2 regions of the Pseudoalteromonas sp. Isolate3 genome follow, and region 1 is predicted to be linked to the other one. Evidence: riboswitches for the same ligand, from Rfam matches in the RefSeq annotation. Region 1 holds a riboswitch; the other holds the start of a gene.
What was found. A riboswitch is a leader RNA that binds a small molecule or an ion and turns the genes downstream of it on or off. The one in region 1 is predicted to bind lysine.

Region 1 (21,008 bases):
AATGATAGTACAAGGCTGATATACAACACAATAAAGCTGTAAACATAATGTATCTGGGAAAATTCTTGCTGCAAATCCAGAACAACAAATTTCACCCAAATTAAAGAGTGGAATGCACTCAAGATCATGAACAGCTTAACAACAGCGAAAAAAAGTTTGGAAAAAACAAAACTAAAAACTAGGTGGGCCTTGTACATCAAAAAGAGAGTAACGAGGTTTATAATGGTAACAACAAGATAAATATTTTGTGCACTTGCTGCCGAACTATGATTGCTGACGTATGCTAATACATACTCCATTAGCAAAGCCGTAATCAAATAATTTGCACAAACAAAAGAAATGGTTACGAAATTACTAAAAAGCTCTTTATTAGCTAAGGCTTTTCTCAGTGAGTTTATCAGAGCAATAATAAAAGCTGTTGCAATTACAGCTTGAGAGGAAAAAGCTGTTGTGTATGGTTGAATTACCATCCACTTTTCATACAGGTTTTCAAAAAATTCCACTTGGTCTAACCGTTTTTTAGATTCTATGCTAAACCCTAAAAGGAAAAAAAACCAGCTTAAAGCTGGCTTCTTTAGATTAAATTATTTTTCTTTTTTCTTTGGATTCAAGATGATGATACCACCAGTATTATTTATAGTTTTCTTTTTTGGGTTTAGGATAATGATGCCACCAGTATTTTTAATTTGCTCAACTGAGTTGGTTGAAGCTGGTGCTGCGTCGTATGCTAAAGTAGATAGTAATAAAGCTGATAAAGTCATTTTTTTGTTCCTTCATTGTTAAAGATAGTTTTCGTTAGCAAATACCGAGCCACTAAAATACAAATAAGGTAAAAACTAACGACTAGGCTCTATATAAGCATAAAATTAGGCTTTTAGGCCATTTTTTATACTAACCATGTATTTAAAACATACACTGAACAGCCTCGACACCTTTAGCCCTATAATCTAACAAGCCTCTATGCCATAATTCTGTTAATTCAAAAAATAAGTCAAAGCGGCCCGACGCTTAGCAAGGTTTAATGCATGGCATATCCAGAACAACAGCAACCAACAATTTACTGGCACGACTACGAAACATTTGGCGCAAGCCCGCAAAAAGACCGCCCGAGTCAATTTGCAGGTATTCGTACCGATCTCGATTTAAATATTATTGGTGAGCCGTTAATTGAGTATTGCAAGCCAGCGGCTGATTACTTGCCCCATCCTGAAGCGTGTTTAATAACGGGCATCACACCGCAAGTTGCGATGCAAAAAGGCTTGATTGAAGCTGAGTTTATGGCAAAGATCCATGCTGAGTTTAGTCAACCGAACACCTGTGTAGCGGGTTATAACAGCATTCGCTTTGATGATGAAGTCACGCGTTACAGCTTATACCGTAACTTTTATGACCCTTACGAGCGCGAATACAAAAACAATAATAGCCGCTGGGATATCATTGATCTGGTACGAGCATGTTACGCGTTACGCCCAGAAGGCATTGAATGGCCGCTTAAAGAAGATGGATCACCGAGCTTTAAACTTGAACACCTTACTGTTGCCAATGGTATTGAACACGCTGCGGCTCACGATGCATTAAGCGATGTAACAGCAACCATAGCGTTGGCAAAATTAATAAAAGAAAAACAACCTAAGTTGTATCAGTTTTTCTTTAGCTTACGCTCTAAAAAAGCACTGGCTGATTTAGTTGATGTATTTAACATGACACCATTGGTGCACACCTCATCACGAATTCCGGCAAGTCAAGGCTGCACAAGCTGGATTGCCCCAATGAGCTTTCACCCTGTCAATAAAAACGCCATTATTTGCTTTAATTTGACTGAAGATCCGCAAGTCTTATTAGATTTATCTGTTGAAGAGCTGCGCACGCGTCTTTACACAAAACACAGTGACCTTGGTGAAGGTGAAGCACCTGTAGGCTTAAAGCTCGTGCATTTGAATAAATGCCCTATTCTCGCACCAGCAAAAACCTTATTACCAGAAAATGCAGCTCGATTAGGTATTGACCGCGAAAAGTGCTTACAAAATCTAGCCATTTTAAAAGCCAACACTGAGCTTCGCGACAAAGTAACCGAAGTGTTTAATGAACAACGTGATTATGGCGAAACAACAAACCCTGACTATCAACTTTATGATGGCTTTACCAGCCACGCTGATAAAGCTAAATTTGCCATTATTCGAGATGCAAGCCCTGAGCAATTAGCCTCAATGCAGCTTAATTTTGATGATAAAAAGTTTGCCACCTTACTATTTAGATACCGAGCTCGAAACTGGCCTCAAACACTCAGCCAAGATGAACTGGCAAAGTGGCGCCAATATTGTCAAAACAAACTAATGCATGGCGAAGATAACCCATCAATTAGTGGGCAAGATTTCATGATCACCCTTGAAAATCTGGCTCATGAAAATGATGATAACGAGAAAAATCTGCATATTTTAAAAGCCTTATACAATTACGCACAAAGCATGTAATTGAAAACGCGACAATCATTGTCGCGTTTTTATAGGTATTACTTCTTATGTAACGCTTCGATGCGCGCTAATAAACTTGAGGTGTCGTATCGGCCACCACCTAAAGCTTGTACATCAGCGTAATATTGATCAACTGTTGCCGTCATCGGCAAAGTTGCGCCGTTTGCCTTTGCCTCATCTAGAGCAATGCCTAAATCTTTACGCATCCAATCAACAGCAAAACCAAATTCGTATTCGCCAGCCCACATGGTTTTGTAGCGGTTTTCCATCTGCCATGAGCCTGCTGCACCTTTAGAGATGGTTTCAATGACCTTTTCTCCATCAAGGCCGGCTTGTTTTGCAAAGTGTAATCCCTCGGCTAAGCCCTGCACCACACCGGCAATACAAATCTGATTAACCATTTTACAAAGTTGGCCAGAGCCTACTTCGCCTAATAATTGGCTAAAGCGACTAAAAGCAGCCATCACAGGCTGAACAACATTAAAATCAGCTTCATCGCCACCAACCATCACGGTTAACACGCCATTTTCTGCACCTGCTTGACCACCAGAGACTGGCGCATCTAAAAATGCAATACCCTGCTGTTTAGCTTGAGCTCCTACTTCACGTGCAACTTCAGCCGACGTTGTAGTGTGGTCTACTAAATAGCTCCCCTCATGCATACTTACAAGAACACCATTTTCACCATAAACAACTGAACGTAAATCGTCATCATTGCCTACACACATGAAAACGATATCAGCACCTTTAGCTGCTTCACTTGGCGTTTCACAATAACTACCTTGATATTCTGAAACCCACTTTTGCGCTTTAGCTGTTGTGCGGTTGTAAACTGTCACGTTGTGACCTGCGTTAGCAAGGTGACCCGCCATTGGGTAACCCATTACACCTAATCCGATGAAGGCGACTTTCATTGACATAAAACTGACCTATTTGAGTGATAAATTAGTAACAATTTCATTATCTCAACCGATTAACTAAAAAGCGAATGAAAAAAAGTTCATTTAAACCAGTCAAAAACACACAGGTAACACATGGATAGTATATATCGTTTCAACGCCCAGCTTGCATCTGGTGAAAATTTTAGCCTTGAATCGCTACAAGGAAAAACAGCGCTTATCGTCAATATTGCCAGTAAATGTAATTTTTCAGTGCAAATGGCAAGCCTTGAAAAGCTCTATCAAGACTATAAACAGCAAGGATTTACTGTGCTTGGGTTTGCATGTAATCAATTTGGCCACAATGAGCCCCTTGATGGCAATGAGCTACAAGCTTTTTATCAGCAGCACTTTGATGTCAGTTTTCCTATTTTTAACAAAGTATTAGTTAACGGCCCTGATGCCCACCCTTTATTTAATCATTTAAAGTGTCATACCCGTGGAATTGCACAAAACCGCGCAATTAAATGGAATTTCACCAAATTTCTTATAAACTCAGAGGGTCAACTCGTTGCGCGATATGCCCCGCGTACCAAACCCGAAACCCTCAAAATGGTGATAGAGAGTAATTTAAATGATGAAACTGGCCTTATTCAGTGCGCAAAAATATGAGCAACCGTTTTTTGAAAGGAATCTAACTGAATACGCTGACTCTGTTTCGCTCAGTTATTTTGAGCAGTCTTTAAACATCAATACAACTCCTCTTTGTAAAGGCTTCGATGCGGTGTGCGTGTTTGTAAACGATACTGTCGACAAGCACGTCATTGCAGATATGGCAGCTGTAGGCATAAAAGCAATCTTATTACGCTGTGCAGGTTTTAATAATGTAGACCTTGATGCAGCCAAAGAGCATAACATCAAGGTTTGCCGCGTCCCGGCTTATAGCCCCGAAGCTGTCGCAGAGCATTGTATTGCTCTAATGCTAACGCTCAACCGTAAAACCCACAAAGCCTTTAACCGTGTACGTGAAGGTAACTTTGATTTAAACGGCTTACTTGGCTTTAATCTGTTTAAAAAAACCATTGGGATAATAGGCTGTGGCAAAATCGGTTTAGCTTTAGTGAATATTTTAAATGGCTTTGGGGCTAAAGTACTCGTCTGTGACCCAATGGCAAGTGAAGGCCCTTATACTTTATGTGATTTAGACACATTGCTCACACAAAGTGATGTCATCTCTTTACATTGCCCACTCAACGAGCACACCCATCATTTAATTGATAGCAGTGCATTTAAAAAAATGAAAGACGGTGTTATGTTAATTAACACCTCTCGTGGTGCACTTCTCGATAGCCAAGCATGTATTCAAGCGCTTAAGTCTAAAAAGCTCGGACACTTAGGACTTGATGTGTATGAGCAAGAGTCAGAGTTATTCTTTAAAGATCATCGCGAAGAAATCATGCAAGACGATATTTTTTCACGCCTTATTAGCTTTCCGAATGTGTTAGTGACAGGCCACCAAGGCTTCTTCACCCAAGAAGCGCTTAGCGAAATAGCCTGCACCACACTACAAAGTGCTAATGAAATAAGCCAAGGCTTACCATTAACTAACGAAGTTAGTTAATGAGTGCGTACCTTAGACTAAAAAAGGCGTGAGGTTTAAACCCCACGCCTTTTTACTTTTGTCTTTTACCTCGAAACTAAAAACTTGTAACTCGCAGCTCAAGACTCTATTTCAACAACGCCACGTTCACAAATACTGCTGTCATTAATAACGGGCACACAAAGCGAATATACTGAGCAAACCAATAATGAGGGCCGCTCGAGACTTGATGCAATTTATTACCACGTTGCCATAACCAGCCTACAGTAATGAAATAGAACAGTCCCATTAAAGGAAGTTGGTACTGCGTAAGCACCATAATCACCAAACCAAATAACCAGTCAAAATTTAAGATAATAACTGACGAAGCGATAAAGACGATTAACGTTACAAATAAAGTCGCTTTTTTGCGCTCTATACTGTGGTTCTCAACTAAAAATGCCACTGGAATTTCAGTTGATGAAATTGTTGATGTAACAGAAGCTATTGACATTAACACGAAGAACAATAAACCAACGAGTAAGCCCATTTGCCCCATAGTACTAAACAGCTCAGGTAAAATTGCAAAAATTAACTGCCCTTCACCTACTAATTTACCGTTGCTAAACACTTCTACACCGTTATGCTGAGCAACAAAAATAGCTGGTATAATCAATAAACCCGCTAAAAAGGCAACCCCCGTATCTAGCAACGCCACTGTTCCGGTTAGTTTAGGAAGGTTCGCATCAGGCTTTAAATATGAGCCATAAACCATCATACAGCCTACACCTAACGACAATGAAAAGAACGCTTGCCCCATTGCCGCAATAATTAAGTTTGCATCAAGAATTTGACTAAAATCTGGCACTAAGTAGGCTGCAAAGCCATCCATCGCACCATCTAGGGTCGCGATATAAGCAATTAACGCCACTAATAACACTAGCAATAATGGCATTAAACGGCGTGACCAAGTCTCGATTCCTGATTTAACCCCTTTTAAGATAATACTCGCAGTTAGAATAAGCATCAGCGGCGTAAACACAAAGTTGCGTGCCATTGAATCACTATGCAAAAAGTTACTTAACTCAGTAAAACCCAAGAAGCTAGCGATTGGCTCAAGTGCATACGCTAACATCCAACCTGCGACTATCGAATAAAAGCTTAACATCACAATTGCACCAAACAGACCTATGTAGCCTGCTGCAGCGCCCACTTTAGGAGCCGTATCTTGCCATGCATTGGATAATGCTTTTACCGGATTAGCTTGCGCTTGGTGGCCTAAATACAGCTCAGTATAAAGGGCTGGAAGCGCTAATAAGAAGATAACAATGAAGTAAACAAGTAAAAATGCACCGCCGCCATGGTTTGCCGCTTGTGTTGGAAAGCCCCAAATATTACCTAAACCTACCGCCGCACCTGAAGCGGCTAATACGAAACCTAGTCGGCTGTGAAAGCCGTCACGAACTTGTGCCATACATCTATAAATCTGTTATTATTTTTCCTCATTAAACCATAATTACAGCCAACTGCGTAAACTATTTGAGTTGTTCGTGCTCTTACAAGTTCATTTGCTGTAAAAATAAACAAAACTAAATACGAACCCCCGTATAAGCGTTAAATCATGAGCAGCCACTATTTTTCAAACACCTTAGTTATTAATCTGCAGCCGAACAACACGGCACAGCAAATTATGCTAATGGAAGCATCAAACATCGATATTTCAAGCTTAGCTATTGAAAAATTGCTCAGTGAGTTTGAATTATGTGTACTTGAAAAACGCAAAGTGCCCGCAGCTAAACAAGAGTATTTAGCGACTCGCTTAACGTTAAAGTATTTATACAAACATACTTACCCTCATGATGATTTAGCGCTCAATGAAATATCAAGCCAATTTGATGACAAAGACAGTAAGCTGAAACTACATACACCCGTTAGAGAGTCTGTTTGGGCTTGCTTATCTCATTCAAATGGTTTGATAGGTGCTGCCCTCAACCCAGCTCAGCAGCTGCTTGGTTTTGATATTGAACAAAGCAACAAACCTCGCCCTTTTATCAAGCTTGCAAAGCATTTTTATCATCAAGATGAAGTTGACTTAATCAGCAGTTTTGATGCACCCGATGAACAGGCACAGTGTTTTTTTAGAATTTGGACATTAAAAGAAGCCCTTGCTAAGGCAAGTGCTCAGCCGATTGCGAAACTGCTCGCTCCCAATGTATTTGAAGAAATACGTAAACATAATTTCTGCGCTAGAAGTAATTGTATTGAAGGCTTTGACATAAGTGTTGTGGCACAAAAAAGCACTGACTGGCAGTGCTCTTTTATTAGCTTTAGCGACTTACGCCGCGACTTGGCTTTCTAATAATCGGCTGTGAATTGCCTGCACAACGTCATCTGACTCGCTTTGCTCCACCAAAAAGCACAGGTTATGTTTACTTGCACCGTGGCAAATTAAACGAATATTAAAGTCGCTTAATACCTGCATTAAATTCATTTCTTGCTGACGTAATTGAATTTCAGAACCAATTAAAGCCACCAGCGTTAAGTTATTCTCGACCGACACATGACAAAACTCAGAAAGCTTATCTAAACAAGCTTGATCCAGCTCAGGGCGTGATGCATTTGGCGCGTTATCTAAAGTGATTGCAACACTGATCTCGGAGGTAGTAACCAAATCAACCGAAATATTAAACTCACTTAAAATGGTGAAAACACGCGCTAAGAAACCACTAGCAAGGAGCATTTCTGGGCTTTTGACTGTTAATAGAATTTGGTTTTTACGCTGTGTTACTGCACGAATACCTGGTTGCTGAGACTTTTCTTTTTCAATCCATGTACCACCTAATTGTGGCTCACGGCTTGAACCAACAAACACACTAATATGACTACGGCTCGCAGGTAAAATGGTTGCAGGATGCAGTACTTTTGCACCAAACGTTGCCATCTCTGCCGCTTCATCAAAACTCAAGCGTGCAATTGGGCTTGCTTTAGCGCATAAACGCGGATCAGTACTGAAAATACCCACAACATCAGTCCAAATATGCACGCTTTTTGCGTTAATTGCTTCTGCAAGTAATGCCGCGCTGTAATCTGAACCTCCACGCCCTAAAGTGGTTGTTTGATTATGTTCATTGCTACCAATAAAACCCTGAGTTACTACAACGTGGTCATCAAGTAGCGGCACTAGATGCTCTTTAGCAGCCGCAGCGGTTGCTGCAACATTCGGTGTTGCTTTAGCAAATTGGCTATCTGTTTTTAGCACCTTGCGTACATCAAAACGCACCGCATCAAGACCTTGCCCACGCAATACTTGTGTAAATAAATACGATGATAAACGCTCACCAAAGCTAAGTAGCTCATCTTGCTCCGCTACTGACTTAACCCCTTCTGATGCCAGTTTTTGAAAGGCTTTGAGGGTTTCATTAAAGCCATGAGCTAAGTCAGCATCAAGCGATAGCTCAGCTAAAATAGCTTCTTGAATGGCTACCACACCTGTGATGTGCTCGTCACGCTCAGCCGCGCTCAAATCAGCTTTACACAATGCAACTAAATGATTTGTCACGCCAGCACTGGCACTCACAGCAACAATACGAACTTGATTATCAGCACAAATGATTTCTGCGCAGCGGCTCATAGCATCAAAGTTAGCTACACTGGTGCCACCAAATTTTGCAACAACGTAATCTGATTTTGTGTTGGCGGCTAATTGGGTATTCATGTCGTCTCCTTTTGTGGAAAACTATCCACAGTAATTCAAGAAGAACTCGGCAAGGGGGTGCTTTGAAAATAAAGAGTAGTCCATGCCAGAAGCTCTCCACCTAGTTTGGTGACAGTTTTGAGGATTCAGCCCCATAAACCGAAAAGTAACCGTGACGTCCGGCTAATTTTCTCGGCGAGTACTTCCCTCATTAATGGTCATCGGCGTTCGTCACCTCACATTAACTACCTAAGTATCGCACCTCTTCTGAATGTTAAGTTAACACCTGGTTAAAATAACAAAGCCTGCTAAAAAAGCAGGCTTTGAAAGTTAACGTTTAGACGTCTAGCTGTCAAGTTGTTTTATGAAATTAAACTGCCTGCTAAGTGCGACCCGTAATAGCCAACGGTATAAGCAATTAATAAATAAACTGACATTTTAAGATAGCTCATAAAGGTCAGTGCTTTTACTTTACTCATGGCGATAATACCTGCCGCAGAGCCGATAATAAGCATTGAACCACCTACCCCTGTTGCGTATGTAAACGACAACCACTGCTGTGGACTCATCACAATATCTGCTTTTAAAAGTGCTGCAGTTAAAGGTACGTTATCTACCGCTGCTGATAATAGCCCCATCATGTAGTTTGCATACTCAGGCGCCATCAACTCATATAGGTGAGTAAACTTAGCAAGCATACCTACTTCTTTTAATGCACCAACCAGCAATAACACACCTACGAAGAACAATAAGGTGTCGTACTCAATCTCACGAATATAATCGATAATTTTTTTGTTGACGTCTTTTTTGCGCATTAAGAATTGCGCAACCAAAAACATTAGTGATAAACCAAATAAAAAGGTTAAAAGCGGTGGCACATTATAAAGCACGCTCAAAGTTAACGTGGCAATAATCGTCGAGAAGAAGATAACCGCAATGGTAATATCTGTTTTTTCAATACGACGAGCTGTTTGCTTTTCAAATACTACATTACCCGACATACCTACCGATAACATTGCCGCAAGCAGTGCAACACTTGTCAGTGCAGGCGCAATTAATAATAGTAAATTAGCAATGGTGACCTTTTCGTCTAAGAAAATCATCAGAGTTGTAACATCACCCGTGATCAACGACACCCCACCCGAGTTAACACTAAATACAATCAAGGTTGCATATTTTATTAATTTTTTTGGATCTAATTTTAGTGACATCACCACCGCAAGTGAGATTAAAGTCGCAGTTATATTGTCTGATATCGATGAAAATAAGAACGAAAAGCCACCAATCAGAAACATCAACTTTCGTTCACTGATTTGATTTGGCATAATTTTATGAACAATATTCTGGATAAAGCCTTTAGAGTTTAAATACGCAACAAAGGTCATCGCTGCCATTAAAAACAGCCATAAAGTCGCGATCTCTAATATATTGTGATCCAGTTGATGTTGTATGGTTTCTGGGCTTTGCCCATGAATTGGAGAGATAAATAAGATAATCCAGCATAAAGTGCCAAAAAAAAGCGTCGTTTTGGCCTTGTTTACATGGATAATATCCTCTATAACGATAAGCAAAAATGCCACCGCTATCAGGGTTAGGATAAGTGGGGTTACCATGGTGTTTGAACAACCTTTATAATAATGTAAAAATTGTAAGTCGAGTGTTTCGGCGCGGATTCTAGCAGCATAGAAAGCATAAAACTATTATCAATTACATAATTTACTACTAATCGCTAACACCTAAGTCTGAATTTACTGGAGCCTTATGATCCCAGCTAAAAAGTTATTAAATACCCTTACTGAACATTGGGGGGTGTTAGAACTGCTATTTAAACGTTTTAAGATGGCTGATTTCAGTTTGAAAGACGTACAAAATGCGATAAAACAAAAACAACCTTCATGGTCAAATGAACGCATTTATAAGGAAACAAATCGTTTATTAAATCAAGATATTATCATTCCATTAGCGAAATCATCGCAATTAGAAATCAATCGAGCGATTGCTGATTTTGCGACTTTCTTGCTACAAGAAGAACACCTAGGTCTTGCCCAAGAAATTAGTGTACTAGTTGATGATTTAGCTCGCCTTGGTAGTCGCTTGGCTAAAGCAGGTGAAATTGAAGATTACGACGAGCTACGCCGCTTTAGCCGTATTATGGATGATCGGGTACGTAAAATAATGAAATTGTTTGCCCACAATGAAAACGCGATTTTAAATATTGTTGAGCAAGCTAAAGCAAACAACGCCGTGCAATCTTTGCAAAAGCGCTATCAAGCAGTGATCGAAGCGTTTGATGAATACATTGAACCTATGCTTGAAATGGTTGATATACGTGGTGACTTCCACGCTTGCTTTAACACCATCGAAACGCAAATAAGCGCACAAATCGAACAAATTGACCGCCTAGGTAAGTCATATCAAGACAAACGCATGCTTGAGCAATTGCGAACCCGTATTTTAGAAATGCATTTAGTTGGTCGTGAAAGCTTACGTAAAAGCGCCGATATGCTAATGCCGCTACGTGAAGAATTACGCCGTAACAACCTAATTACTCGCCAAGCAGCCAAAGTACTTGGTTTAGTGCGTAAAAATGGCGTTGATAACATGCTAAGTGCGGTACAACCTAACTTTGTCTCGGATGCACAACGCTTTTCACTTGGTCAACAACGTCATATCGTGGCCTATATGGCAGGCTTAGTCGACTTTGAGCACGATGAATATCAGCTACCAGAGCATGATGATGTGCCCGCCTATCAAAGCCCGCATATCCCTGATTACAACGACGTTAAAACACAATTTAGAAAACGCTTTAAAAAAGCCAGCAAAAAAGCTCAGCCGCTGCTTAGTTTCTTAGATGAAAGCTACCCAGATCTAGAAGCTGACGAAATGCTGTTCTTGTATCAAAAATTAATTAGCGATGGCGACCTTGAAATTAGCCAAAGCCAAGAGAAAGTAAAAATAAAAATTGCCCAGCAAAACTTCTCTCTTTACCCATTTAACTCATCGATTGCTGACGATAAAAAAGCAACAGAGCAATAACCATGACAGATATTAATTTAGATGATTTAACGCATCTGCAAGCTATTAATAAAAAGCTCACGTCAGGCTACCACATTAGTGAACAAGACACGCTGATGTGGCAAGAGCTTGACCAACACATTGATGCCTACCGTGCCCTTTTTAATGCACTCGGCCATGACCTACAGCATGATAGCCGTGGCTATTACTATTTTGGTAGTGACGAGAGCACCCCAAACATGGGTAAAATTTCACGTGCCATCGCGCTGACTATCTACATCTTGATTGAGCACTATGCCAATACAGGTAAAGATCCTATGCGTGCCTTATTTGACGAGGTAAACGACCTTGAACTGATGCAAACCTTAGTGCAAATCAACAAGCACTTGTTTGATCAATTAGAAATATTCTCTGGCTCAGATTTACGTAAAGATGTGTACCTACGTATGGTGCGTTTAGGCCTTGCTCGCGAAGTAGAAAATGGCTTTATGCTGCAAGCGCCAATTTATCGTTATATCGATGCATTAATGGAAGTAAACGAAGAAACCTATCTAGGAGATGACGAATAATGCAAAGCCAAAGCCTTTACGGACTCAGCAAACTTGCGCTTTTAAATACCGCAGGCTATGCAAAATGCGTGATCCCACTGGATAAAAGTAGCTCAATTTGTGCACCGAATAATACCGGTAAAAGCTCTGTTATTAATGCCCTGCAATTTCCGTTAATTAATGATTTACGCTTAACAGAATGGGATGGCCACGATTTAGACGAAACTCGTAAGTTCTACTTTTCGTCAGATCAATCCTATATTTTACTTGAAGCTGACCTACCTAATGGCCCTGTGGTTATTGGTGTTGCTGGCCTTGGTAAAATTGCTGGTTATGCGCATCAGTTTTTTTGCTATCAAGGTAAGTTAAACCTAGATCACTACACCCAAGGCAAGACAATTGTAAAATTCACCAAGCTTTTTAATCACTTAAAAGAGCAAGGTTTCAACCCAATTGAATTAAAAGCGCAAGAGCTGAACGCCCTACTTACTGGCGGCGCAACCCCGTTTGATGGCGATATCAATTTAAAGATGATCCCACTCAATAACGTGCAAGACTCTGCAATTTACAAAGAAATTTTCCGCCGTATTCTTAACTTGCACAAGTTAGGAGCCAGTGATGTTAAGCGCTTTATGTTACGTGTATTTGAGCGTCATATGTCAAATTCACGGGTCGATTTTTATGAAGTATGGCGACGTTCATTCGATAAGGTAAATCGCGCTAAACGTGAATTAAAAGCGCTTGAGTCAATGCAAGAGCCTATCGCAGCCCTTGAATCTATGCTTGAGAATCAAACAGTTTTAAAAGGCAAACTTGCCGCCTATGCGCCAAAAATTGACCAAGCACTGATTGACTTTGAAACCTATCAACAAGAGCAACTCACTGAGCTAAATATTGCCCTTGAAGATATCGAGCACGAAAAACATGAGTTCGACCAAAAGCAGCAGCTGTATATTCAGCAATCACGTGACATTGAGCGTAAGCAAACTCAAATTGAGCAGTGGTTTTTAGACTATCGAGCACTTAAATCTGAGTTTGAACTAGTTAACAAAGCCACCTTAAAAGTAAGCCTTACGCAGCTTAAACAAGATTATGAGTCGCTTTCGCATTCATTAAGCAGTGCCCAAGGTCAAAGCTTACACACGCTTGATTACCGTATTAGCGAAACACAAAAGCAAATTAAGAGCTTAAAACTACAGCTAAAGAACCTCGAGTTCAATTTATTCACCCGTATGCGTGAAGATTTATCTTTAAAAGAAGTTGAAGAAATTTCGCGTATTTTAAACCCAGATATCTTATCGTTTGCCACCACCAGCAATGGTGATGTTGATATCACAGACGAAGATGCCTTCGGTGAGTTTTTAGAGCAGTTATCGGCAAACGTAAAAGGCGGTGTACTGACTCTTCCTGGTGCGACGATTAAACTAAAAAAGCTAAGCCCTGTGCAAATGCAAACGGGCGAAAACAAAGAGCAATTAACTGCGCAACTCGCTGCACTTGAAAACTCCCTGAAAGAGTTTAAACAACAGCGCGAAGTAGCTGCTAATGTCGCTGAAAAGCAAAAAGAAAAAGATGCCTTGTATGATGAGCTAATGGCCTCTGAAGAAGCATTAAAACGCTTTGAACAATTTGAAGTGATGCAGCAATCTGTCGATGCTCAAACTCTGCTAAAAGAGCAATTAAATGCAGAACGCGAACAAGTTGACGACTACCTGCAAGACATTCAAAAGAACAGTGGCTCAATTAGCGATCGTCGCTCAATTATCAAGTCGAAAAAAGATTTGCTTGCGCGCCAAGCTGACCGCTTACGCCAAGTTAAATCTGAACGTATCGATCACACACTTGATTTTTACTCAGGAAAAGTCACACCATACATGATTGAAATCAGTATTGATTTTGATAATTTAAGCGATCTCATTCATCACTTTAACAAAGACTGCCAAGAGCTACGTAACTTTGATATCAACGTACGTAACACCTACATGCATATTTATAATGCGGGTATTACTAAATTTGATAACGAAAACGATGAGTTTACTAAATACGAAAAGCTTATCAGCGCGTTTCATAACATTGATAACGAGCGCGATGCTGTTGAGCGTCAAGGCCGAGTTGCATTAACCGAAGTGGCAGCTACCATTAAAGGCTTGCGTGAAGACTTAGACCGCTTGCGCCGTGAAATGAATAGCTTTAATAAAGGCATTAGTCAACATCGGATCTCTAACCTTCAAGCATTCAAAATTAATGTTATCCCGCGCAAGATGCTGGTTGATAGCATTGATACCATCATTAGTACCTCAAATCAGTTTGAGCAAGGCGATACCCTCGACTTATTAAGCCAAGAGCCTTATAGCGAGTCTGCGGTAAACGAAGCAAAAGATCATTTAATTAAGCTTGCTTCTGAAAAAGCAGGTTTAACACTGACAGACTTGTTCGATATTCGCTTTGAAGTGGTAAATCGTGCTGGTGACACTGAGCACTTCGAGAAAATCGACTCAGCCGGCTCTAACGGTACCCGGATTACCATTAAGTTACTTTGTGGCATGCTGTTTATTCGTTACTTATTAAGCGATCAAGAGCAAAACCTGTATCGTATTCCGATTTATATCGATGAAGCTGCCGATATCGACCCGCAAAACCAAAAAGCAATTATCGAAACAGCACTTAGCTTTGGCTTCGTGCCGATTTTTGCCTCAGTTAAACCACAAGTTAGCTGTGATTACATTGTCCCTATTCGTACTGTCAAAGATGGGGTGCAAAACTGGGTCGATGAAAAAGACTGGATAGAAGTTGAACACAGTGCTTAATTACAAACTATTACAGTACTTATTTGTAAATGTGCCATAGTATTTAAATAATCATTCAGTTGAGTATTATTTGTGTTATGTTATCAATCAAGTAGTGGGAAATTTGCCAAGGAGCAAACAATATGAAGAACTTATTAATCGCGACGGCTGTATTATTTTTAGCGGCTTGTGCTAAAACGCCTGATTGGGATTACGACAAATCTGCAGATTTTAGTAATTATAAAACCTTCTCTTGGGTACCTAATGCCAGCTTGACTAAAAACGTAGCGAACTACCAAATTAGTCCTTTAATGGAAAAACGTGTGCGTGAAGCAGTTAATGCCGAACTTGAAAAAAGCGGCATGAAGCTTGTTGATGTAGCGCAAGCAGATGTACTTATTAACTATCATGCATCAGTTGATACTAAAATTGATGTAGATACCTTCAACGTAGGTTACGGTGCACGCTGGAATTACTGGGGTATGGGTTATAACACGCAAACAACAACTCGCGAATACGAAGTCGGTACGTTAATTTTAGACGTAGTAGACCGTGCTTCTAACCAATTAGTTTGGCGTGGTGCTAAAGAAGGTCGTTTGCAAAAGAACCAATCACCTGAAAAGCGCACTGAAGTTATCAAAGAAACTGTTGCTAACATTCTCAGTAACTTTCCACCGCAATCAATTAATCAAAACTAAATGCCGTTTTAGTAAAAAGACCGCGCACTTGGCGCGGTTTTTTATTGCCTGCTGAAATCTGGTTGGAGTGGTATAACTCAGTGATTCAGATACAATACCCGCAATTTTCAGTGCGCCTAACTAGCCCACTACCCCAGATTAAACAAAATCAAGAGAGTTTTAGATGGTACGCGCAGTACAGCTTACACTTCCCGCTTTATTCGTCACTTGCTCAGTGCTAGCAGAAGACACCAACAATATTGAACAAATCACCGTTGAAGTTTCAGCAACCGCAAATAAAGAACCGGTTGGTACTTTTGATGCGCCGGTATCAAACTTAGAATATGACCCACGTGTCGATTTGCAATCACGCAATATGGCTGAAGCACAAGCTGATGTCACTATTCGTGGTGGTATCTTCGAAAATACTGGCTTTCGTGTCGGAAGCAGTACATTATTTGACCCTCAATCTGGTCACTACTTTGCTGAAATTCCTATTGCCCCACAGATGCTAACAGGCCCTTCAGTACTTACAGGGGCTGATAATGCCCTTTATGGTATGAATAGCTCGGTTGGCACGGTTTCATTTGGCTGGCGCCCTATCACAAGCACTGGCAGCGTTTCACTTGGCACAGGTACGAATGGCTTTAATTTACAAAGCATTCATGCCGCCCATAGCCAAAAGCTGGATAGCAAACCTGATTGGCGATTAGGTTTTGAGGGTGAATACTCGCACTCAAAAAGCGATGGCTCAATTGATAATGGCGACCACGACTTTGAACGTGCCTCAGCACGCGTTCAACTTGCAAGCGATACCTCGCAAACTGATTTAGTGTTCGGACGCCAAGAAAAATTTTTTGGTTGGCCAAATCTTTACACGCCATTTAACTTTAACGAAACCGAAGATCTTGAAACCAAGCTTTTCATGCTCAATCACAAGCAAATGTATGGTGATAGCAGTACCTTTGAAGTGACTGGTTATTATCGTAAACATAACGACCATTATGTATTGTCTCGTGAAAACCCAGCTATTTTTGAAGCGTTTCACGAAACCACCGTTAAGTCATTGGCACTCTCTGGACGTCACCGTTTAAATGACCACTATGCAATTAATTATGCTGGGCAATTTATTGCTGATGAGATTGAATCAACATCTCTTGAAAACAACTTTACGTCACGCAATTACACTAAGCTAAGTATCTTGCCTGAATACAAGACGGCCCTTACAGCTAACAAAGAGCTTACGGTTCGTGTTGGTGCTGCTTTTGATGATACTAACCGTGATAGTTCAGATACCTCCTTTATTGCAGATGCAAGCCTTAAAGTAGCTAATCAAAATGACAGTGAACATACTTGGTACGCATCATACGCCGAAGCAACACAAGTTCCCGGTTTCACCGCAATCGGCGGCAGTGAAACGGGCGGGTTATTCAGAAGTAATTACAGCCTTGAGCGCGAAACCACCGATAACCTTGAATTAGGTTTACTAATTGAACAATCTTCGTGGCGTTTAGATTCAGCTATTTTCTACCGCAAAGATAAAAACCTTACGGATTGGACATATCGCTTTGATGCAACTTCAGCACGTTTTGCAAACCCGGTTGATATAGACACCTTAGGCGTTGAGTTTTTAGCGAATAAATCGTTTGAAAGCGCTGAGTTGATTGCCAGCTACACCTATTTAGAAAAGTCAGAAGACTATGGCACGGCAGATATTGATGCGAGCTTTTATGCGCTTAACTACCCTGATCACCGTGTAACACTGGGTGCAGTATGGCAACCAATGGATGTGCTTGAGTTGCGTATCGATAACGAATGGCGTAAACAACATAGTAACCGCCTACGTAGCTCTGATGATGAAGCCTTCTTCACGCAGTTAACAGTAAAGTTCACGCCAGCCCAGCTTGATAATGTGTTTGTTACCTTTGCAGCTGACAATATTTGGGATGAATCATTCGAAGAAGTCCCGGGTACCCCTGGTCGCGGCGAGCAATATACTCTTAGCGCTACTTATACGTGGTAAGTAAAAACAACAATGCCAGTCAATTGACTGGCATTGTTGTGACACGTTTTCTTCTAAGATCTTTAGAACACCACAGTCAAATTTATTTAAAATGCCATAGCGAAAACTGTGACTTTAAAAAATAACCTAATTTATCCCAGTAACTGTTAAAAAATGTTAAGGGTTTAATTTTTTTAAGTCATCTGCTCAAGTTCGGTAATTAAATACAATGCTTGTTCATTTGTCGTGCCACACACATCAATAGTGGCAGAAAAATCACTACACACCTTGGGCCTTGATTCATCACCAAATAATTTACACAGGTTATTATTATCCAGTTGAATACAGCGCTCTCCCGCCGCTTTCCCGTTGGGCATTCCTGGGATCGGTGAGCTAATACTGGGTGCAATACAACAGGCGCCACAGCCTAATCTACATGCCATTTTATCTGTCATTGAGTACCTCTTATAGAACCTTTGTAGCGCCTTTGTAATATGTGTAATGGTTTGTTACATCTTCGAACGCCTTGTAAACACTTTATTGCGTATGCTTAGCCTATCAAATTTATTTTTAATTACCGTCAACCGTGAGGGACTATCCCGTGGCTAGTAAAAAACAAATCATTCTCCCTATCGCCGTATTAGTCGGCGGACTTGGAATGGCATTCGCATTTGCCTCTATGAAGCAAGCGCCGGTCGAAAAACCAGAACAAGATTTGCGACCGCTTGTATCAATTAAACCGTTAAGCTTTGACGCCATTACCCTTGATGTAAAATCATACGGTATCGTTAAACCTAAAAACCAAACTGAACTTGTTGCGCAAGTGAGTGGTCAGGTTGTCTCGCTGTCAGATCAATTTGTACAAGGCGGATTTGTTAAGCAAGGCGATATTCTAGCACGTATTGACCCAAATGATTACGAAGCTGCACTCATTGAAGCAGAAGCAGGTCTGGCGCAAGCAAGCTCTGCTCTTGAAATTGAACGCGCGCAAGTATCTGTTGCACAAGCTGAGTGGGACCGCATCAAAGGTGACTCAAACCAAGTTATTCCATCTGAGCTGTATTTACGTAAACCGCAACTCGCTGAAAAGCTTGCAAACTACCGTGCTGCTCAAGCCAGTGTAAAACGCGCAAAACGTAATCTTGAGCGCACATACATTAAAGCGCCATACGATGCCATTATCGACGAGCGCCTGATTAGTTTAGGTAGTGTGGTAAACCCGGGTAATAGCTTTGGTAGCCTAAGCTCAACATCACTGGCTGAAATTCGCTTACCTGTTGCAGATAAAGACCTACAATACCTAAATAACCAAGGAATTGGTGCAAGCGTATCAATTAATGCTGAATTTGCAGGTAAACAAACAACGTGGCAAGCGACTATTGTACGCAGCGAAGGGGTCGTTGACCAACGCAGCCGCATGAATTACCTAGTAGCACAAGTAGCAACGCCTTATGAGCAAAAGCAGCCATTACGTTTTGGCTCATACATTAATGCCACTATCGAAGGTCGAGCATTAGATAATGCGATTGTTGTTCCTCACCACTTAGTTAAAGACAACAAGGTAGCTGTTTTACAAGATGGCGAAACACTTACTTTTAAAACACTTAACATTGTGCGCGAACAAAATGGCATGGTGATCGCCGATAATGGCCTTGCTAACGGTGAGCAACTTATTACCTCAGCACTTGAATACCCAACTGAAGGCATGGCGGTCAAGCTAGATGACGCAAAACTAAGTGTGCCAACAACGCAGCTAGCGTTAAAAGAGGAATAAGCCATGACCACGCACAGAGAAAAAGGGCTTATTGCCTGGTTTGCACGCAACCCAGTTGCTGCAAACTTACTTATGATCTTTATTTTAGTGGGCGGCTTATTGACTGCAATGTCAGTGCGTAAGCAAATGTTCCCACAGTTTGAAAGTAACTGGATCAGTATTCAAGCTGTCTACCCAGGGGCTGCACCACAAGAGGTAGAAGAAGGCATAACCATAAAGGTCGAAGAGTCTTTAGAGGGCCTCGAAGGCATTAAACGTTTAATTACTTATTCGAACCGTGGTTTTTCACAAGCTTGGATAGAAATCGAAGAAAAGTACGACCCGCAAGAAGTACTCGATGAAATCAAGATGCAGGTTGATTCAATCAATACCTTCCCTGCTGAGATGGAACGCCCAATTGTTCGCCGTGAAAAGTTTGAGCAAGAAGTTATGATACTCGCGCTGTATGGCGATATGAGTAACTACCAGCTCAAAGAACTTGGTAACGACATAAAAGATGAACTACAAGCTTTACCACAAATTAACTTGGTCAACTTTTACAGTGGCTTAAACTACGAAATTGGCATTGAAATCAGCCCAGATAAACTACGTGAGTATGGTTTAACTTTCCGTGATATTGCCACAGCTGTGCGCAGCTTCTCTGCCAATATGTCAGCAGGTCAAATTCGCTCTGAAAATGGCTACATTTCAATGCGTGTTGAAAACCAAGCGTATCGTGGTAAAGAGTTCGAAAAGCTGCCTTTATTACACTTACCTGATGGCGCCCAAGTTTTCTTGGGTGATGTGGCAACAATTAACGATGGCTTTGAAGAAGGCCTGCAATATTCTAAGTACAATGGTAAAAATTCACTGACTTTTGAAGTAAATGCTTCGAAAGATCAAGACATCACTAAGGTTGCTGCAGTATTAAAAAAATACCTAGCAGATAAAGCGCCACAGTTACCAGCAGGTGTAAAGCTATCGCCAATTGTTGATTTAACTTATTACCTTGAAGGTCGTCTAAACATGATGATCGACAACATGATTTGGGGTGGTATTTTAGTTATGGTGGTACTTGCCCTATTCTTGCCACTGCGCTTAGCGTTTTGGGTCATGATGGGTTTACCTGTATCATTCCTAGGTGCATTTTTAATGATGCCACTTGGCTTTATAGACATCACTGTTAACTTAGCTTCTTTATTCGCATTTATACTGGTGCTAGGGATAGTCGTTGATGATGCAATCGTCGTCGGTGAGTCAGCCAGTGCTGAAATTGAAAAGCACGGTCACAGCCTAGATAATGTAGTGCGTGGTGTAAAACGCGTTGCAATTCCTGCAACCTTTGGTGTATTGACTACTATCGCCGCATTCTTACCGCAAACACTGGCATCAGGGCCTGGTTCTGCCTTTTCTAAAGCCATTGGTGGCGTAATTATCCTTTGCTTAATTTTCTCATTGATTGAATCAAAACTGATTCTACCGGCTCACTTAGCGGCCATGAAAAATAAACCTGCTAACCCTAAAAATCCATTACACCGCTTGCGTTTAGGTATGGATAATGGCCTGAAGAACTTTGTCGATAATTACTACACACCATTTATAGGT
Region 2 (11,067 bases), on a different contig from region 1:
CTTACTCGATTTTTATCAGCAACAGTTAAACAGTGACGATCAAATAAAAGCAAGTAAATTTGCCAAACTATGGTGTCATTGGGAACAGGTGCTGTGCCATGGTGAGCCATTAACAAACTGGGGTTTACAAGAGCCCCATGTAGGGTTAAATCAAGCAAGGTTAATGGTGCATTATTTTCGTAATCACTGCTTTATCGAAGAGGCCTTTATCGCAGAAAATGCACATTTACTTACTCATTTACCTATTTGGTTTATTCATGGCCGCGCCGATTTGATCTGTCGATATAGTGCGGTACAGCAGCTTGCTGAACAGTTAAATGCACAATTATTGATTTTAGATGGCATTGGGCACAGCAGCGATAATCAGGTATATTTGGCGGCAATGCGACGTGCCGCAGATTTAATGTATATCAAGTTATCGAGGGATCAATGCAAGGCTTAATTCAAAGAGTAAAACAGGCAAAAGTAGAAGTGGCAGGCGAGGTAGTGGGTGAAATTTCACAAGGTATTTTGTTGTTATTAGGTGTTGAAAAACAAGACACCGAGCAAAGCGCTCAGAAGCTTTTACATAAAGTCAGTAATTACCGCATTTTTACCGACGAACAAGGAAAGATGAATTTAAGTTTGAAGGATATTAAGGGTGAGCTATTAGTGGTTTCGCAGTTTACGTTAGCAGCTGACACTAAAAAGGGCATGCGTCCGAGCTTCTCAAGTGCTGGCACACCTGAACAAGCAAATACGCTCTATGAGTATTTTATCGCTGAAGCTAAAAAATCGGGCCTAACAGTCGCTGCTGGGCGTTTTGGTGCTGATATGCAAGTAAGCTTATGCAACGATGGTCCAGTTACTTTTAATTTAGCTGTGTAATACCAACTCGCAATAATACTTAATCATTTTGAGGGATTAAACCTGTCGCTAACTGCGTTAAAAATTTCTCATTTAGAACAACTAAATAACGAAATTTTTGCCTTGTTATCAACGAGGTTTTATTGACTCAAAATAGACTACTTAATTAAGCGGGTTGGTATAAGTATTTTTACTTTTTGATCATCACTATGTGGTTCACATAGTCTGGGATTTTCACAATACTTGGGCGCTTACCAAACTCGGTGATCAGTAGGTGCTCAAGTTGCTTTAGTTGCGATGGGTGATTAGATAAAAAATTAATAAACAATAAACCACCTTTTGCCATTGCAGCTCTTAATTTAGTGTAAAACTGGTGCTTATATAAAAATAGCGGTGCGTCTACTTCACTGAATAAATCTAAGATAATCCAATTGTATTTGTTATTTTGCTCTAAAACTTGTTGCGCATCAAAACAGTGTAGATTATTGGCATGATCGCCACCAAAGTAGCGTTTATAGCAGTGGATTATGTCGGGATTTTTATCAACTGATGTCAGCTGGCTGTCGGGGTAGGTGTGCTGTAAGTAGTTACGAATAGCACCGCCACCTAACCCTAATTCTAAAATTTTTTTAGGCTCTTCTAAGTCTTGCCAAAGCTTTGCAAGGTATTGTAAATGAGGAAAAAGCAACCTCGCAGGGCGACGTTTCTCAATGACGGATTGTAGAGTTTCGTTGATCAGTAACCAGCGTAATTGGTTAAGTTGTCTAACTTGAATACTGTAATTGCCTTGCTTATGCCAATAGATGAGTTGCCCTAATCGGTGGCAGTCCTCAATAAAACTATGTTTTACTGCGCCACTGGGTTCAATAAAATGTTCCATATTTCGGGCCTTTAGCTATTTATTTATAAAAATAAGACAATTATTTCAGCATAGACCAGTAGGCATAAAGTGCAATTGTGCATTAGTTTTTACAGCTTGGAATAATAATTTAGACTGGGTCACCAAAGTATTATTCCAACTTGTTAGAAGATCGCGTATCGTAATTCGCATTCCAAAGGCCACGTGAGAAAAACAACAGACAGTGGCTGAATTATCACAGGAGTTTTTATGTTTAAAGTGACCACCCCACAAAGCAGCGAAGATTGGCAAGCGTATTATTCACTACGTTGGCAGGTTTTAAGAGCGCCTTGGGGCGAGCCGCGTGGTTCTGAGCAAGATGACTTGGAGCAAGACGCAGAGCACCGCTTTATCAAAAATAATGACGGCGAAGTTTTAGGTGTAGCTCGCCTACATTTTAATAATCATCAGCAAGCGCAAGTTCGCTATATGGCGGTGGCTGAAGGTAACCGTAACCAGCATATCGGTAGTCGTTTATTACATGAATTAGAAAAAATAGCATGGACTCAAGATGCCGATGAATTGGTATTGTTTGCTCGTGAACGCGCGCTTGATTTCTACAAGCGTCATGGCTACGAAGTAAAAGAAAAAGCGCATCTCGCGTATGACGATGTGCAGCACTGGAAAATGGTAAAACAAAAACCGTCTGAACCGGGTTGGTTTCGTCATCCAAACTGGACACAAGTACTACAAAATACTTGGCGTGAGTCGATTCCAATCAGTGATGCGATGGGGATTAAAGTTGAAAGCTATACTGATTGGCAGTTTACTACTCGTGCTGATTTAGATGCGAACTTAAACCTTCATAATACAATGTTTGCTGGTTCTATTTATAGTTTAGCAACGCTAACAGGGTGGGGAACAACTTACCTTGCGCTGAAAGAAGCAGGCCTTGAAGGAAATATCGTGTTAGCTGATGCTAATATTAAATACCTCAAGCCACTGAATAACGACCCTCGCGGGAGCGTTGAATTGGCTGGTTGTAAAGGTAAGTTAGCGGATTTAGAGTCTAATGGTAAAGCAAGCTACCATGTGCCAGTAAATGTATACGATGGTGATGTGTTAGTAGCAGAATTTGAAGGTCACTTCATCGTTAAAAAATAACGACTATTTAGAGCGAGCTAACTAAAGCTCGCTCTTTATTACAGTTAAAGCAAGTCAGTTAACAGAATACCGACACCAAAGCGTTCAATATCAGCATTGTAGTCAATCAAGCTCTCGCCATAGCCATTAAAGTATTGTGCGTAACCACGTAACCTGCCCCAAAGAGGAAAAGACCAATCTAACTGGATTGCACCACGGTTATCTGAGTTTAAGTTATTACGCGTCATAAAGCTGAATTCATGCTCGTTGTAACGGTATGCACCTGAGAATTCAAAATAACCCATGTATTTGTAGATATCTGGATTATCATCGCCACGTGCTTTTAGCTCATCATCTTTTTTATCTTCAGGAATGCGATACCACGGCTTAAAGCTAAATACAAAGCCATCTTTTTCCCATAAGAAATCAGCATAGATACGGTTCCACGAGCGTGAATTAGGTTGGCTTCGACCATTAGATTGATGCGAGGCACCAATTGCGATTGCCATTTCATCACCCCACAGTACATGCTCAGGATCAAGATAGTTCATCCAGAATATCTCCGGTTCGTAATTGGTTTCACGAAATGGTGATGAAATATCTTTGTTATAAAACTGCCAAAACGACTGCAATGTAAAAGCAAAAAAGATACCTTGGTCTTTATCTGAGAAGCCTTCGAAGATAGGTACTTTAATTGATAGTTGGTATTTCACTTCAAGGTTATCGAGTGGTTCGCCATCGACCTCTTCAGCAAGGTCTTTTAAACCATCAAAAGGGCGCTCATTAGGGTTAGACACGTAAGAGAGCGGTAAAATGTAGTTACGCTTATGTGGAGTGATTACATTACGGTTTTTCTTGCTCACTTCTTCACGAGCTTTGCGTTTGTCTAAAGCCGTGAGCTTTTTGCTCTCGTCTAAGTCAGAGCACTTTTTACGAAGTTCTTCGAGTGTTTGTTTACCGTCACCGCCAATAGCTTCGTTCAAAATACACTGCTTTACGAGTTCTAGCGCGTCATCTTGTTCGTTAGTTTGTGGTTGTTCAGTTTGAGCGAATACAGGTACAGAAAATAAGCCAGCGGCTGCCAGCCAAATGCGCCATCCCATTGCAGTTCCCTTTCAGTAGACTTGTAAGTAGGTATAATTATAACGATTTTTACATAAGTAACCGTGAACTTGTACTGAATTGTTGAAATTTTGGGTAAATAGAGAGCCCCAAGCTAAGCTTGGAGCTCTACTGTAACGGCCTAAGGGCATAAGCCGTCGACTCTCACGCAATGAGAAGGTGTGAGCTTATAGCTCAAATATGTTTGTAAAAAACTTATAAAGTTCAGTACCTTGATTCACGCTTGCTGAAGCAAAATGCAAAATAGCGATGGCGTCTTTATCAAAACTTAATGTTTGAAGAGGTTGCTCAGAAAGGTAGCGCTCCATTCTTAAAATGTGGGCTATAGGCTCGCCTGCTTTTACATGGCCTCCAAGCGGGGCAAGATATTCCACCATGCCACCCATAGGCGCATAGTAAGCAACATAATCTTCAAGCATACAGGCATAGCGTGTTATCGCTTTTGGTTTATAAGCAGCATCCACAAATACCTCTTTGTGAGTGAGGTAACTTAAAATACTATTTGCATCTTCAAGGGCTGCACTTAAATCGATTTTTTCTTGGCTACCTAATTCAACGGTAAATGCTTCAACTTGAACTGCAAATTCACGGCCTTGTTTGGCAAGTTCTTCAGAAAGCGACCACCAAGGACAGAAGCTCGCTTCATCCATCGCTCCATCAAAGTCACTTGGGATCAATAAGATATGTTCAATGTTGAAATAGCTTGCGCTGTCTTTGGCATATTCTGGGCAATAGAGGTGCTGACTTGAGATAGGTCCTGTGTGTAGGTCTAAAACAATATCCGCCTGATGCGCAAGCTTTTGCAGGTTCAGAGCAATGCGCTTACCTGTTGTTAAGCTGTAGTCAGGACCGGTTAGTTGGCTGTCGATGTCAGTAACGAGTGCCTCTTTGAATGCAGCTTTAAGAGTCGCATCATCACTGCCTTTGTGCAGTTCAGCAATCTGTGAGGGTAATGCTTTGTTAAAGCGGTACATGCGGTTCCAGTTGGTACCAGTAATTGGATCGAAGCGACCTAGAGTAAACTCACCTGATTTTTGGTTACAACCAATTGGGTTGGCATAAGGCACAAGAGTAATGTCGCCACGTAGCTTTAGAGATTTTAGCTGTTCAAGTAACTGATAAATTACTGCATTACCTTGTACTTCTGCGCCATGCATATTAGCTTGTATATACACGCTTGGTCCTGTGCCATCGCCTTTTAAGCGATACACAGGGATTGTCAGTGGAAGGCCGTTGGCAATCTCGCCAACCACAATATTCTCTTGGCTGATTAGTTCTTTACTCATGGCGATTACCTTAAATAATAGCTAGCATCTTCAACGCTACGGATGCACTCAATACTGCCTTGTTCAAGGATGTATTCAGCCGCTAATTCGTGGCATAAAAAGTACGGCATACTTTCGGTAAAGCCGTATGCGCCACACTGGCTGAATACCAACCAGTCTTGCTCATTTAAATCGCTAGCTAAGAGGTGCTCACCTAAGCAATCAAGCGCGGTGCAAAGTGGGCCGTATAACGTCATTGCTGCAGGCTCAGCCGTCGATTCGCGTAGTAACGCCGCAGGAAAATCTTGGCTTGTCACAGCTGGGCGAAGTAAATGGTTAATACCGCCTGATAAAATCACCTGCTGTTGATTGTAATTTTCTTTACGCTCAACAATCGGCGTTACGTAATGACCACATTCGCCCACTGCATAGCGACCAAGTTCCATCCAAAGCTCATTGACACCGGCATCCGCTTTAATGCTCGCCAGAGTCTCGATAAGTGCAGACCAATCAAGTCGGTTAGCATCTTGAGTATAAGGAATGCCTAGGCCACCACCCAAATCGAGAACATTAAGGTTAATATTTAATGAGTTAGCGAGTCGTTGTAATGGCTCAATCATGGCACGCCATAGCTCAGCGAGTTTATCGGTGCTGAGCATGTTGCCCCATTGGAAAATATGCAGACCATCAAAGTTAAGTGCTGGGTAATTACTTACTGTTAGTGCTTGCCATTCATCACAGCCCAAACCAAAGGGGGTGAGACTATCGCCGCCAAGTGGGTTCTTTTCACTGTCTGGCCAACGTAGTTGTACACGCAATAATACTTGCAGCTGGCAATTTGCTTTTGTTGCTTGTTCGTTTAACCAGCGAACTTGGTTAATGCTCTCGGCCACAAAAGTACGTACACCGCGAGCAATAAAATGTGAAATTTGTTTAGGGCTCTTTGCAGGCCCAGTATTGAGTACGCGCTCGCTATCGATGCCTTGAGCAAGTACTTGCTCAAGTTCACCTTTACTTGCAACATCAAAATTAAACCCTGCGCTGTCTAAACATTGAATAATGCGAGACAGCGGGTTGGCCTTGACTGCGTACCAAAGTTTCACATCGGTTTGCGCCGTCAGTTGATTTAAATGTGCAGTTAATTTATCTAAATCATAGATAAAAAATGGCGTATCAAGGTGCGTTGCTACTTGTTCAACTGCTTGCTTGATGGGCGTGCTCATAAAGCTCATTAACGTAAAACCTCTTCTAACAGTAATGATGCATCGCTTTGTTCATCTCGGTATTTCACGATCAATGCACAAGACATGCTTAGGCCTTGCTCACGAGCCCATGCGTTTGAAGCAGGACGAGAACCTGGGATCACAATCGCGTTTTCTGGGATTGCTTCACCTTTGTTTAACTGGCGCTCATTAATACAGTCGTAGACTGGAATGGTTGCAGATAAACGCACACCCGGCGCAAGTACCGCGCCTCTTTTCACAACTACACCTTCAACAATTACGCAGCCTGCGCCGATGAATGCATCATCCTCAATAACCACTGGGCTTGCACCAATAGGCTCAAGCACGCCACCTAATTGTACTGCTGCACTTAGGTGAACATTTTTACCCACTTGTGCACATGAACCCACTAATGCGTGGCTGTCGACCATAGTACCTTCGTCGATGAACGCGCCAATATTCACATACGCTGGTGGCATAATAATAGTGCCTTTAGCAACGTGTGCACCACGACGAACACTGCTACCACCTGGTACCATACGTACGCCTGCATCTGCTGCAAAGCCTTGTGGTGCTAAGTTGTGCTTATCAACAAAACCACCTGGGAACTCGGTGTTAGTGCCATTTTTAAATGCTTCTAAAATGCCTTGTTTAACTTCAATATTAGCATGCCAGTTGCCGTTCTCGTCTTGTGTTGCTGCGCGAACTGCGCCTGATTCTAAGTTGTTTAATAATTCTAACCAGCTCATGATAAAACCTGTTTTTAGTTCCAAGATAAAATAGTGTTATTTGCGTGGGTGATGCCGTCTGTTTGCTCAAGCTCTAAATGCGTAAGTGGCGGACGTAAATGCGGGGTATTTATTTTACCTTGCAGGTGCATCAGTACTTTTACGGGGATTGGGTTTGCTACAGCAAATAGACTTTGAATTGCTTGCGACCAATCAGTGAATAGATTTGGGTATTGACCACTTAAACAGCGTTTAACAAACTCATGGGTTTGGCTTGGCCAAGCATTAGCGGCAACCGAAACTAAACCTTTTGCACCGGCTTGAGCAAAATACGGCATAAGTGCATCATCGCCACTGAAAATGGCAAGTTTTGGCGATGCCGTTCTAAAGCCTTCAAACTTGCTAATATCGCCGCTGGCTTCTTTTAAAGCCCAAAGGTTTTTGTGGTCGGCAAGGTTTTTAATTACCTGTGGTGAAATTTCAACTGCGCTGCGCCCTGGTACGTTATACAACATACAAGGGTGATGACTTGCGTTAAGTAGGCTTTCAAACCAATGTGTTTGACCCACAACACCAGGTTTTGCATACAGAGGTGAGCCTAACAGGTAGCCATGAATTGGCAGCTGATTGCAGTATTCAACCCATGCAATTTGCTGCTTTAGGTTCATGCCACCCACAGCGATCATCAGTGGCACACTCGGTGCCAATTGGCAAACATGCTCGACAATGGCTTGTTGTTCTTTAAGTGAAAGCGCTAGTCCTTCACCGGTACTGCCAAGCAATAAAATGCCGTTATTTGCGGCTTGCTGTTCAGTGACCAGTTGCTCTAGGGCCGTGTAATCGACCTCGCCAGATTCAGAAAATGGCGTGACAAGCGCTGTCCATAATGGATAGTCATTTAAATCAAAATTGTTGATCATCTCTCACGAACTTATAAGGTATTCGAAGAGTATATGCGGGAACATTTGAATGGGGCCGCATGTCGTCATTCGAACAAGGTATAATTCGAAGAGCGAATGGGCTTAAAATAATAAAGACGCGACGGCCTTATTATACTAAGACCAGAAGCTCTCCACCAAACTAATCAATAGCGCTTTGCTATTGTTGGTGACAGTCGCTGGGATTCAGCCCAGTCGCCCGAAATAAGCACCTCACAAACGGTGTTACTTCTCGGCGTTAATTCCCCTCACGTATGATCAACAGAGTCTGTGCTCTTCCCATACGTTACCTGAATAACGCACCTCTTCCAGCCCTTTATGCTCGCTTTTAAGGTAAAAGCCAACATAGTTAAATAGGGTATTGGCGGCGATTAAAGCATTTTAGCCATCTAGGTGTCAAGCTGATGAGTTTGTTTTTTAGTGACCAATTTTGCAACATGGTTACGTATAACCGTGTTTTTACGTACACTTAGCGTTAACCAAATAAATTGGAAAAATGATGGAAAAATTTAACGATATTTATCAGCGAGCCGTATCTCGAAAGGGTAGCGAAGACATGCTGCGTGCACTGCTATCAAACCCGCTCGATGATACTGATATTGCCAAAATGCATGATGATTTATGGTTAGAAGAGTTTACTCGTAAAATCTTTCAAAGTGGTTTTTATTGGTCAGTTATTAACAATAAATGGGCTGGTTTTTGCGAAGTGTTTTGGGATTTTAGCATTGAAAAATTGTTAATGATGCCGCCGGATATGCTCGAGCAAAAAGCCAGTGATGAACGAATTGTTCGTAATTTTAAAAAAGTACAAACAATCCCTGAAAATGCGTATATGATCCATGAAGTCGCGGAGAAACATGGCAGCTTTAGTCAGTTTATTGCTGACTGGCCAAGTGATAATATTATTGGGTTATGGGCTTATCTCAAAAAGCATGGTGCACGTTTAGGCGGGAATACTGGCCCATACGCTTTACGGGCGCTAGGTAAAGATACCTTCTTGCTTTCTCGTGATGTAGAAGCCTACTTGCGTGCCCACGAGTTGATAGACGGTGGCTTACAAACTAAAAAGTCACTACAGTCAGCGCAAAACTTCTTCAATGAATTACAACAGCAAAGTGGCTATAGTCTGCAGGCACTTAGTCAGCTTGTTGCCTATGGTGTAGGTGATAACCGCGTAGGTGTAGCGACGCGTTAAGGAAAATTATGAAACTGCAACCTCGATACACAGACATTAGTGAACTGCTCACGATTGAAGATATGCCTAGTGCTGTAGCTGAGCCTAAATTGCTACTGTTTAATGATCAGTTAGCTGATCATTTTTCGATTAATCATGACAGCGAGTTTTTAGCTAAATTCTTAACTGGTTCAACAATAAGTAACGACGTTGCACCAGTTGCACTTGGTTACTCAGGTCATCAATTTGGTCATTTTTCACCGCGTCTGGGTGATGGCAGAGCACATTTACTTGGTGCTATTGCAGATCAAGATGGCACATTGTGGGACTTACAGCTAAAAGGCGCTGGCGCAACTGTATTTTCTCGTGGTGGTGATGGTCGCTGTGCAATTGGTCCAGCTGTACGAGAGTACATCATGAGTGAGGCACTTTATGCGCTTGGCATCGCAACTACACGCTGTTTAGCTGTGGTTACAACTGGCGAAATGGTATATCGCCAACCGCCTCGTCCAGGCGCCGTAGTTACTCGTTTAGCTAAAAGTCATATTCGTGTCGGCTCATTTCAATACTTAGCAACGCAAGGGGATATTGAAGGGCTAGAAAAGCTGGTCGATTACGCAATTAATTGTCATTTCTCTGAAATTAGCAGTGCTGGTGAGCAACGCTACATTGAGTTTTTAACTGCTGTATTAGATAAACAAGTTGAGCTGGTCGTAAGTTGGATGCGAGTTGGCTTTATACATGGTGTAATGAATACCGACAACACTTTGATTAGTGGTGAAACTATCGATTATGGCCCATGTGCGATGATGAACCAGTTTGACCTAGACACGGTGTTCAGTTCGATTGATCACCAAGGGCGCTATTCATTTGGTAATCAGCCCAATATTGCCAATTGGAATGTTGCGCGTTTAGCTGAAAGCTTGATTCCTTTATTTGATGAGCAAGATGGTGCCGTAGAAAAACTTTCGTCGGTTGTGAATGGTTTTGCTGATAAATTTAATGATGCATTTAATGCTATGTGGCAGCAGAAATTAGGGTTAGCAGGTCAGCAAGAAGGTGATCATGTTTTGGTTTCAGAATTACTTGCTTTAATGAAGCAGCATCAACTTGATTATACCAATACATTTAATGCACTCACTGAATCTTTAGTAAGTGATTTTACTGTGGATTGTAGGTTGAAAGGGTGGGTTTTAAAGTGGAAGCTAAGAACAACTGCTGAAAGTTACAGCGTCATGAGAGCCGTTAATCCTGCAGTCATCCCGCGTAATCATAATATAGAAAGCATAATAGCTGAATTTGAAAAAGCAGGTAGTAGCTTATTATTAAATGATTTTCTTGAAGTGATTTCAGAGCCATACACATACTTTAAAGAACATCAAAGTTGGTACGAGTTGCCAAGTGATGGTGACAAAAACTATCAAACTTTCTGTGGCACATAAATGATAGTTACACCTCTGAAAGAAAAAAGTTATTTATCGCTTTAAAATGTTCGTAGATTGAGCAGGACATTGACTGGTGATATCATTGATTTAAAGTAAATTATTGCTTTAAGTGGTGTTACACTACTATGCTGGTAGTTTGAAAGTTTTAATTAGTATAAATTGCCACTGAATAGATTACTTTTATTAATAGTAAAGTATTAGTAAATATAAAATATAGCTGTTTATAAAATTTCATTAAATTAGTTTTTAAGCTGCTATATAGTTTTAAGTACTCGAAATACATTAGCTTCAATAGCTTTATTGTGAAAATGGGAAGGAAATAATGAAACTAAAATCACTTACTAT

Region 2: it holds a riboswitch for lysine, as region 1 does, so the genes downstream of both, dapA (4-hydroxy-tetrahydrodipicolinate synthase) here and lysC (lysine-sensitive aspartokinase 3) in region 1, are expected to answer to the same signal.

The regions. Positions count from the first base shown of each region.
Region 1 covers NZ_JAKEVN010000061.1:1,973-22,980, forward strand. The annotation lists gene L1D46_RS12665 (hypothetical protein) at 1-503, opposite strand, end outside; gene L1D46_RS12670 (hypothetical protein) at 585-761, opposite strand; gene sbcB (exodeoxyribonuclease I) at 1,026-2,471, shown strand; gene L1D46_RS12680 (NAD(P)-dependent oxidoreductase) at 2,510-3,391, opposite strand; gene L1D46_RS12685 (redoxin domain-containing protein) at 3,506-4,021, shown strand; gene L1D46_RS12690 (2-hydroxyacid dehydrogenase) at 3,987-4,970, shown strand; gene L1D46_RS12695 (sodium-dependent transporter) at 5,077-6,402, opposite strand; gene L1D46_RS12700 (4'-phosphopantetheinyl transferase superfamily protein) at 6,550-7,287, shown strand; gene lysC (lysine-sensitive aspartokinase 3) at 7,264-8,643, opposite strand; lysine riboswitch at 8,725-8,897, opposite strand; gene nhaD (sodium:proton antiporter NhaD) at 8,985-10,235, opposite strand; gene L1D46_RS12715 (hypothetical protein) at 10,384-11,658, shown strand; gene L1D46_RS12720 (hypothetical protein) at 11,661-12,206, shown strand; gene L1D46_RS12725 (ATPase) at 12,206-14,992, shown strand; gene L1D46_RS12730 (DUF4136 domain-containing protein) at 15,115-15,669, shown strand; gene L1D46_RS12735 (TonB-dependent receptor) at 15,833-17,671, shown strand; gene L1D46_RS12740 (YkgJ family cysteine cluster protein) at 17,845-18,093, opposite strand; gene L1D46_RS12745 (efflux RND transporter periplasmic adaptor subunit) at 18,252-19,424, shown strand; gene L1D46_RS12750 (efflux RND transporter permease subunit) at 19,428-21,008, shown strand, end outside.
Region 2 covers NZ_JAKEVN010000088.1:1,078-12,144, reverse strand. The annotation lists gene L1D46_RS15195 (alpha/beta fold hydrolase) at 1-442, shown strand, start outside; gene dtd (D-aminoacyl-tRNA deacylase) at 430-867, shown strand; gene L1D46_RS15185 (methyltransferase) at 1,037-1,726, opposite strand; gene L1D46_RS15180 (bifunctional GNAT family N-acetyltransferase/hotdog fold thioesterase) at 1,955-2,848, shown strand; gene L1D46_RS15175 (phospholipase A) at 2,893-3,930, opposite strand; gene L1D46_RS15170 (succinylglutamate desuccinylase/aspartoacylase family protein) at 4,117-5,235, opposite strand; gene L1D46_RS15165 (PLP-dependent decarboxylase) at 5,241-6,446, opposite strand; gene L1D46_RS15160 (2,3,4,5-tetrahydropyridine-2,6-dicarboxylate N-succinyltransferase) at 6,446-7,186, opposite strand; gene dapA (4-hydroxy-tetrahydrodipicolinate synthase) at 7,201-8,085, opposite strand; lysine riboswitch at 8,223-8,419, opposite strand; gene L1D46_RS15150 (DNA-3-methyladenine glycosylase I) at 8,603-9,298, shown strand; gene L1D46_RS15145 (protein adenylyltransferase SelO family protein) at 9,307-10,719, shown strand; gene L1D46_RS15140 (OmpA family protein) at 11,045-11,067, shown strand, end outside.